Regions from separate parts of the Yersinia antarctica genome, predicted to be linked through region 1. Evidence: predicted binding sites of a transcription regulator. Region 1 holds the regulator's gene; each other region holds the start of a gene.

Region 1 (3,287 bases):
GCGGCACCGACAGCTAACGCCGCAGGGGCAGTAGAGGAACCTGCCGCCTGAATTTGCAAATTAACACCAGGATAGTGATGATTAAAATCATCTGCCCACAAGGACATCAGATTGGCTAAGGTGTCAGAACCCACACTGGAGAGGTTGCCTGATAAGGTATTGGTGGCAGGCACGGAAGCCATCGGCAAAACAGCAACCGGAGGGGAAAATACCGCTTCAGATTGCGCTAAAACGGCATGGCTAAACCATAGCATGACATGCAACAACGTCAGTTTTGCCCATTTCATCAGCTTGGTATCCATGCAGTTTTTAGGATTTGACTGCATTCTCGGCTAAAACTGCGGGAACAATCAATCGATTCGGCAAGGTAAAGATAAATCGAGTCCCCAGACCGACTTCGCTCATGACCTCTAAACGTGCATCGTGATGACTCAATGCATGTTTCACAATTGCCAGCCCTAATCCACTGCCCCCCGTTTGCCGTGATCGGGCTTTATCCACCCGATAGAACCGCTCCGTTAGCCGTGGAACATGTTCAGGACCGATTCCCGGCCCATTATCGCTGACCTGAAATTGTGCACCTTGTGGCGTTTGCTGCCAACACACCTCAATTTGGGTACCAACAGGCGTGTGATTGACGGCGTTATAAACCAGATTTGATACCGCACTGCGCAGTTGGTCTTCGTTACCAAACACTTTTAATTGGTCGTTAACCCGGAAGGTAATCTCATGTCGTCCGTTACTGAGAGCCTGAACTTCATGCTGTAACACTTTCAGCATCAACGGAATATCCACCCGCTCATTCATATCCACATTAGGTGCCGCTTCAATTCGTGATAGCGTCAAGAGCTGTTTTACCAATCCATCCATTCGCTTAGTCTGCTCTTGCATGGTCCCCAGTGCTTTATCCCGTAATGGCCCAACCAGCTCTTGGTCATTCATCATTTCCAGATAACCTTGCAACACCGTCAGTGGCGTACGCAATTCATGACTGACGTTGGCAAAGAAATTACGCCTTGCACCTTCCAACTGCCGCATCTGAGTAACATCACGGGCAACCATCAATAATTGCCCTTCTGAATAAGGCATCACACGAAATTCGACGTAATAACCATTGTTCAGTTGCAGAGTCAACGGGCGGGAGAACTCTTGTTGTTGCAGATATTGGCTGAATTCCGGGTAGCGCAATAAATTAAGGATATGTTGGCCGTTATCCTCCGGCCAACGAAACCCTAACAACTGCTGAGCTAAACCGTTACACCAGAAGATATTGCCATCAATTGTGGTAATAACTACCGCGTCAGGCAATGATTCGGCACCACTGCGGAAACGTTTGATAAGCAAAGCCAGTTCGCGCCGACGCCGACGATTTCGCAACTGCATTTGGTACAAGCCGTAAAATAAAGGCTCCCAGCTCCAGCGACCAGCAGGTGGTGTCATGCTACGGTCTAACCACAACCAGTGAGATAACTTAAGTTGATTATAGAAATTCCAAACCAGCGCCGCGACAGCTGAAATCAGCAATAGCCACGGAAGATAGCCGATGAAGGCACCCAGGAGTAATGCAGGCAGACAAAAAAGAGCCAGCTCGAGAGCCAGCGTTTTCCATGATAAGCGTTCTAACACAACGAATTCTCCGGCACTGAAAACTCAGTAGCGCGTTGAGAAACGGTATCCAGTTCCCCGGACAGTTTGTACCATTCTGTCATGACCATCAATTTCAAGCGCCTTGCGTAGCCGACGAATATGCACGTCAACCGTACGATCTTCTACATAAACGTTAGTGCCCCAAACATAATTAAGCAACTGTTCACGGCTGTAAACGCGCTCCGGGTGGGTCATAAAGAAGTGCAATAACTTAAACTCGGTCGGCCCCATATCCAGCGCTTGCTCATTGGCCATAACCCGATGTGAGGAAGGATCAAGGCTTAGCCCTTGCATTTCAATAACTTCCTCAACAGCCATCGGCGATATTCGGCGCATCACTGCTTTAATACGCGCAACCAGCTCCTTCGGCGAAAACGGCTTGGTAATATAGTCATCTGCGCCCACTTCCAAACCGCGCACCCTATCCTCTTCTTCGCCACGGGCCGTCAGCATCATCACCGGAATATCTCTGGTCAACGCTTCACGTTTCATATGTTTAATGAACTGAATACCCGAGCCGCCAGGTAACATCCAGTCCAACAACACTAAATCAGGGAAAGGCTCCGACAGACGAGTTACTGCGCTGTCATAATCTTCGGCTTCTAATGGTTGGTAACCATTCTGTTCCAACACAAAGCACACCATCTCACGGATTGGCGCTTCATCTTCCACCACAAGTATGCGTCTTGCCATCATCAACCCTGCCAATATGTTAGTGGTCACTATTTGATTTCGGGAGCCATTATGCGTCAGTTTTGTGACATTTTTATGAAAAACATCACGCTTCTACTAGCAATAAGCATAGTGATAAATTTCATGATAATTGCAAAACACAGCAGTCAAGTTTGCGAGACGTCTCGGAGATTTTCCTCCTAGCCTTTTTTTAGCCGCGACATCCGGCGGGCAGCGTTTATAATCAGCGCCATTATCTTTGACTGATAACCTGCCGTGCGGGAGATTTATGCGCATTATTCATACCTCTGATTGGCATTTAGGCCAGCATTTCTTCACTAAAAGCCGCGCTGCTGAGCATCAGGCATTTCTGCACTGGCTCATTAATCAGATCGAAGAAAATCAGGTAGATGCGCTAATTGTAGCAGGTGATATCTTTGATACTGGCTCCCCGCCCAGTTACGCCCGTGAGCTATATAACCGTTTCGTGGTTGAGCTCCAACCCACTGGCTGTCAGTTAGTGGTATTGGGGGGTAATCACGATTCTGTGTCAACACTGAATGAATCACGGGGTTTGCTCTCTTATCTCAATACCACCGTTATTTCGTGCGCCAACAGCAATCTCGATCAACAAATCATTATTCTAAAAGACCGCCAACATCAACCTGCGGCTCTGCTGTGTGCGATCCCGTTTTTACGGCCAAGGGACTTAGTCACCAGTCAGGCGGGTGAATCTGGAGGGCAAAAACAACTGGCTTTACAAGAAGCGATCGCGGGCCACTACCAGGCACTGTATCAGCGGGCGGTTGAATTGCGTACCGAACTGGGTTTGCTACTGCCCATTATTGCCACCGGGCACCTGACTACCGTTGGCGTCACCACGACAGACTCGGTTCGCGATATCTATATTGGTACATTGGATGCTTTCCCCGCGCAGGCATTTCCACCAGCAGATTACATTGCTTTAG
Region 2 (3,287 bases), 3.6 Mb from region 1:
ATGGTTAAAGCCGCATTACTGACCAACGTTCTGTTTGCTGTCGGTCTGGTATTCAGTTAATCCCAGCGGTTTGTTCTTCAAACCTTCTCCGGGCCACACCCCATAAAGGCCAGCCCGGATAAATTTAACAATTGATGATTTTGCCAACAGCAGCCAGAAAGGGATATACTTAATCTCCCAGCCGCAACCAGACGTTAATCCTATGAAATATGATACTTCCGAACTCTGTGATACCTATCATGAAGAGGTAAATGTGGTAGAACCACTGTTCTCCAATTTTGGGGGGCGCACTTCATTTGGTGGCAAGATTACTACTGTAAAATGTTTCGAAGATAACGGCTTGTTGTTCGACCTGCTTGAAGAAAATGGTCTGGGCCGTGTTCTGGTCGTCGATGGCGGTGGCTCAGTGCGCCGTGCATTAATCGATGCTGAGTTAGCTGAATTAGCATTGAAAAACGAGTGGGAAGGCATTGTGGTTTACGGTGCTGTGCGTCAGGTAGACGATCTGGCGGAGTTAGATATCGGTATTCAGGCAATGGCCGCAATTCCGGTAGGTGCGGCAGATGAAGGCATTGGTGAGAGCGACATCCGTGTGAACTTTGGCGGTGTAACATTCTTCTCTGGTGACCACTTGTACGCAGATAACACTGGGATCATCTTGTCAGAAGAACCACTGGATATTGAATAATATCCCTCTGATTTTCATAAGAAAGGGCGATATTGATATCGCCCTTTTTGCTACTTCGTATTTGCAGTAGCTACGTGACAAGCCGCCTTCAACAACCGATTACGGTTGCGTTAAGCCAGCTAGCACTTAGACTTCTTCCATCTTTCCCAACAGTGCCCGCAGACGATCCTGCCAAACATGCTGCTCTTGTTTTAGTTGCTCATTTTCGCGCACTAAGGCTTCACGGCCACCAGCAGCATCCTGAACTTCTTGGGACAGGGTGTTATTCTTCTCTTTCAGCTCTTCAATTTCCATCTGTAGCAAAGTGATGGTATCAATCGCCTGCTGAACTTTAACTTCCAATTTCTCAAATACTTCAAATGACATTCTTCGGTCCCCTTATGGTAGCAAGGCGTACATCTTTTGGTCGCAGTCATCATTCTTAGCCGACGTCGCCGTATTAACTAAGTCACCGTATCTACTGAGCTGACACTCGGCAGATGAAACTGCTGTGAATACTTATCGCGCTATATATCCATCGAACTAGGTGTAACAAGCGCTATGTTCTAACGCGTTCCTTTGCAGAGGCAACGCAGCTTGATAAAAACGATGCTCTTGATAAACCGATTGTATGTAGCCAGCCCCCCCCTGTCTAGCGCCATACCGGTACAAACCACACTCTGTAGCAATTTCGTGTCAGTAACTATCAGCAAAAACCGAAAAACCGCTATGACCCATCCTGTAAAATTATACATGCCTTTAACAACTGATAGCGAAACCACTGGTCTGATCACACTTTCAAAGTCCCTTAACAGCCGTGAATAACGCGAAATCGCTCATTTTTATGACACACCACACACATTTTGATTTCGCTATTTCTCGTTTGTGCTCGTTAACGATAAATTTACATCACTCCCTTCGCGGTTCGAAGGGCAAAAATAAGAAATACCGTATAAATCTCTGTCTGTAGGACATCTACTATGAGCCAAACCGCTAGTTCGACGTTGAAGGGCCAGTGTATTGCGGAGTTTCTCGGTACCGGTCTGCTGATCTTTTTTGGTGTAGGCTGCGTTGCTGCATTGAAGTTGGCTGGAGCCAGTTTTGGGCAGTGGGAAATCAGTATCATTTGGGGCCTGGGTGTTGCCATGGCCATCTATTTGACAGCAGCAATCTCAGGTGCACATCTTAATCCGGCCGTAACCATTGCATTGTGGTTATTCGCTTGTTTCGATCGCCGTAAAGTTCTCCCTTACATTGTGGCGCAGGTTGCCGGCGCATTTTGCGCTGCCGCGTTAGTGTATGGCCTCTATTACAACCTGTTTGTCGATTTCGAACAAACGCACCAAGTGGTTCGCGGTAGCGCCGAGAGCCTGAATCTAGCCGGAATCTTCTCAACTTATCCAAATCCACATATTTCTGTGTTCCAGGCCTTCCTGGTTGAAACAGTGATTACTGCCATTCTGATGTGTCTGATTCTGGCACTGACCGATGATGGTAACGGTATTCCACGCGGCCCACTGGCTCCTCTACTGATTGGTATCTTGATTGCCGTTATCGGTGCATCTATGGGTCCATTGACTGGGTTTGCATTGAATCCAGCACGTGACTTTGGTCCAAAGGTATTCGCTTATCTGGCAGGTTGGGGCGAAATTGCCTTCACTGGCGGGCGTGATATTCCTTACTTCCTGGTCCCTATTTTCGGGCCTATCGTCGGTGCATTACTCGGTGCTTTCGGTTATCGCGCCCTGATTGGCCGCCATTTACCGTGCGATGTGTGCGTGGTTGATGATGAAGAAACCACGGTAACGACCACAGAACGTAAAGCATAAATAATAGATACTACCCAATAGATTTACGGCAACTTAAAAGTAGGCTAACTATGACAACTGAAAATACTACTCAAAAGAAATACATTGTCGCGCTTGATCAGGGAACCACCAGCTCCAGAGCCGTGGTGCTGGATCATGATGCCAATATCGTGAGTGTTTCTCAGCGCGAATTCACTCAAATTTACCCTAAAGCCGGTTGGGTTGAACATGACCCGATGGAAATCTGGGCGACGCAAAGCTCAACACTGGTTGAAGTACTGGCAAAAGCCGGTATCAGTTCTGACGAAATCGCCGGTATCGGTATTACCAACCAACGTGAAACCACCATTGTTTGGGATAAAGTAACTGGGAAACCAGTGTATAACGCCATTGTTTGGCAATGCCGTCGTACTGCTGATATCTGCGAAAAACTGAAAAAAGAAGGGCTGGAAGAGTACATCCGTTACAACACCGGCCTGGTGGTCGACCCTTACTTCTCCGGCACCAAAGTGAAATGGATCCTTGATAACGTCGAGGGTGCCCGTGAGCGCGCTGAACGCGGTGAGTTACTGTTTGGTACGGTGGATACCTGGCTGGTATGGAACATGACCCAAGGCCGCGTACACGTTACGGATTACACAAACGCATCACGTACCATGATGTTTAATATCCGTACCAAAGAGTGGGATGACCGTATGCTGAAAGCGCTGAATATTCCGCGCGCTATGCTGCCTGAAGTCCGTCCATCCTCAGAAGTTTACGGCCAGACCAACATTGGTGGTAAAGGCGGGACCCGTATTCCAATCGCAGGG
Region 3 (3,287 bases), 3.4 Mb from region 1:
ACCTGCCCGTAGGTAGTGTGCTTGGAAGTTCTTTTGCAAATACCAACTATCGATACCTATTTGAGTTTGCTGTTGATATTGGGGCTGGTGTGTGGCGTGATAACTGTTTTTTGAACGGCTAGTGTTATAAAACCAATTAGCGAAGCCAAAAGATTGCAAGGGTAGACCAATATATCCTTGCCCTCGGCCTGAAATAGCGCGGTAATTTTCTGTAGTCATACGCAGGTCAAAGGATTGATTATGGACCAATCCCCAAGTGGTGACAGGCATTAAATAACGGTTGCTGTTATTGGTTACCGTTACTACATTATTGACCTTATCTACGGTGACGCGATGATTAGATAAGATATAATCGCAGCCATTCTGGCATTGCAAATAAGGTATTTGGGGTAAAATATTTTCTAATAGAATAATTGATTGTTCATCAATATGGTTGTTGCGATATTGTTGTTGATCAAAACTTAACTGCTGTTTTTTTTCCGAGAAAAAAAATGGACTGGGTAATGTTTTGCCCTCTAATATACCCAGTAATTGTAGTGTATTATTTTCTTCCACAGCGGAAAAACCAACAGGTATTAATTGTTCGATTGTTATCTCTTCTGCCTGTGCTGGAATAATTGTAGCAAGTAATAAAACAAGTAAAGTGGCCTTATTAATCATTAGATTGTTTGTCATAGGATTCCATTCCACTGTTAACTACTATTGCGATATGCCTTCTCCCTTTGAATAATATATTTCTATGGTAATGGTTCTGGTTACACCATTACGTTATGTTTTTGGTTCAAAGGAGCATGCAGCCAGGAGTTTACCCCCTGACTGTATGTGTTAATAATAAGGAAATTATAATGTTTTACTGAGTTATGCAGCCGTTTCAATAACTAGATTAAGTGTGCCAGTGTATACTTCGGCAGACTTAAGTCCGTTGCCGTTTACGCTAATGTCTAGAGTGGTATCGAGTACTGAGTTAGTTAAGGGGAATGTTGCCATATGACCACCAAGCCCAACATTAGCAGCTCTACTCAGCATCGTATTACCTATCATTACGGTAGGGGTAGATTGTATTCTTGAACCATTGTTAGACACTAAATCAAATGGTTTTCCAAGGCCAATACGAACTTTACTGTCGCCATTAGATTCTACTCGGATGTTCTCTGTCGCCTTGTATGAGTTCATGGTGGAGTTCATGCTAAGTTTAATTAAACTCAGTTCGTCACCATTTGATTTGGAAAATTTGACTATTTGAGGTACTTCTAATTCAACCGTAATCTCTTTCGTTAATGCAGGTTTGAAATATACACTCTGATCAGACTGATTCATACTCTGAATACCTTGAATTTGAGCGTTATTTATACCAGATTGTAAACTTGCCATTACATTCGCATTGGCGCTAACACTGGTGGTTAATATCGCCATAGTAATAATAGAAAGTAGCGTCTTTTTCATTATTAAATACCTGATAGTCCGTTATATATAAAATCCTTATCCAACTGGAAAGGGATTAATGATGCTTGTGGCTTTTATGGTGATGATAATGAGGGTGTTAAAAGTCATGTTAATACACTTCCACATAAGCCGGAAAGAACACTAACATTTTAAATGGTATTTTTTCAAGTAAGAGTTAGTCCTATTTTATTGTGCTGATTATATTGCATTTAATATTGTTATGGATGGCTGGTGTAATATTATTAATATTTATTCTTGATGGAATTTTTAGTGTTTACGTGTGGGTTTTTAAGTTTTTTTAATTTAATATTGTTTTTTAAATGGTGGTAATTTTATTTTTATAATGGTTTGTGTTATTGGGGTAATTAATGATGTTGACATGTCTTGTTTATTTTTATGTCATTTTTATGTCATGTAATTGTTATATTTCCGTCATGAAAGGGTGTCATGTTTGCTTGCGAACAAAAACTGATTTATTTCGCTCACTTGTCCACAGTAATTCATTGATGTGAGCTATACGGATTTATTCAGGGGCCAATATGTTTAATAAAATCATTCGTAAGACATCGCTTGGTATTGCGCTGACATTGGCATTTAGTGCCAATACGATGGCAGTGACTGAAATTCCTTTTTGGCATTCGATGGAAGGGGAGTTAGGTGTCGAGGTTAATTCATTAGCTGACCGATTTAACCAGTCCCATAGCGACTATAAAATCGTACCTGTATATAAAGGGAACTACGAACAGAGCCTGGCGGCAGGGATAGCCGCGTTTCGCTCGGGTAAAGCCCCCGCAATCTTGCAGGTGTATGAAGTGGGCACTGCCACCATGATGGCCAGCAAGGCGATTAAGCCGGTATTCCAAGTATTTAAAGATGCCAATATCAAATTTGATGAATCGGTGTTTGTGCCAACAGTGGCCGGTTATTACACCGATGCCAAAACCGGTCACTTATTATCTCAACCATTTAACAGTTCCACTCCCGTGTTGTACTACAACAAAGATGCCTTTAAGAAAGCAGGGCTGAACCCGGATCAACCGCCAAAAACATGGCAGGAATTGGCGGCCGATACTGCAAAACTGCGCGCTGCGGGTTCAAGCTGTGGGTACGCCAGCGGCTGGCAGGGTTGGATTCAAATTGAAAACTTCAGTGCCTGGCACGGCCAACCTATTGCCAGCCGTAACAATGGCTTTGATGGCACCGATGCGGTACTGGAATTCAATAAGCCAGTACAGATTAAGCACATCCAGTTGCTGTCAGATATGAATAAAAAAGGCGATTTCACCTATTTTGGCCGCAAAGATGAGTCCACTGCCAAGTTCTATAACGGTGATTGTGCCATTACCACTGCTTCTTCAGGTTCCCTTGCGGATATTCGCCATTACGCCAAATTTAACTATGGCGTTGGCATGATGCCTTACGATTCTGACGAGAAAAATGTACCACAAAACGCCATTATCGGCGGTGCCAGTCTGTGGGTGATGGATGGCAAAGATAAAGATACTTACAAAGGTGTCGCTGAATTCCTGCAATACTTGGCTCAACCGGAAATTGCTGCTGAATGGCATCAGAAGACAGGTTACCTACCGATTACGACGGCAGCCTATGAGCTGACTAAACAGCAAGGTTTCTATGATAAGAACCCAGGTGCTGACGTGGCGACTCGCCAGATGTTGAACAAACCGCCATTGCCGTACACCAAAGGCTTGCGTCTGGGCAACATGCCACAGATCCGTACCGTGGTAGATGAAGAGTTGGAAGGGGTGTGGACCGGTAAGAAGACAGCTCAAGAAGCGTTGGATAGCGCCGTTAAACGTGGTGATGTGTTACTACGCCGCTTTGAA

The links. The regulator PhoB, encoded in region 1, activates phosphate uptake and scavenging genes when phosphate is short. The targets are predictions, from matches to a motif close to CTGTCATAAAACTGNCNNAT.
Positions count from the first base shown of each region.
Region 2: the regulator PhoB is predicted to act here: its motif matches at 1,499-1,518, upstream of ACWJJO_RS22050 (MIP/aquaporin family protein).
Region 3: the regulator PhoB is predicted to act here: its motif matches at 1,838-1,857, upstream of ugpB (sn-glycerol-3-phosphate ABC transporter substrate-binding protein UgpB).

Region 1 covers NZ_JBSJQF010000001.1:1,187,508-1,190,794, reverse strand. Annotated here, with positions in the region: gene ACWJJO_RS05245 (PstS family phosphate ABC transporter substrate-binding protein) at 1-287, opposite strand, end outside; gene phoR (phosphate regulon sensor histidine kinase PhoR) at 310-1,626, opposite strand; gene phoB (phosphate response regulator transcription factor PhoB) at 1,651-2,340, opposite strand; gene sbcD (exonuclease subunit SbcD) at 2,609-3,287, shown strand, end outside.
Region 2 covers NZ_JBSJQF010000001.1:4,784,916-4,788,202, forward strand. Annotated here, with positions in the region: gene ACWJJO_RS22035 (1,4-dihydroxy-2-naphthoate polyprenyltransferase) at 1-60, shown strand, start outside; gene rraA (ribonuclease E activity regulator RraA) at 203-688, shown strand; gene zapB (septal ring assembly protein ZapB) at 815-1,054, opposite strand; gene ACWJJO_RS22050 (MIP/aquaporin family protein) at 1,648-2,496, shown strand; gene glpK (glycerol kinase GlpK) at 2,547-3,287, shown strand, end outside.
Region 3 covers NZ_JBSJQF010000001.1:4,610,428-4,613,714, reverse strand. Annotated here, with positions in the region: gene ACWJJO_RS21280 (TcfC E-set like domain-containing protein) at 1-675, opposite strand, end outside; gene ACWJJO_RS21275 (CS1 type fimbrial major subunit) at 859-1,443, opposite strand; gene ugpB (sn-glycerol-3-phosphate ABC transporter substrate-binding protein UgpB) at 1,983-3,287, shown strand, end outside.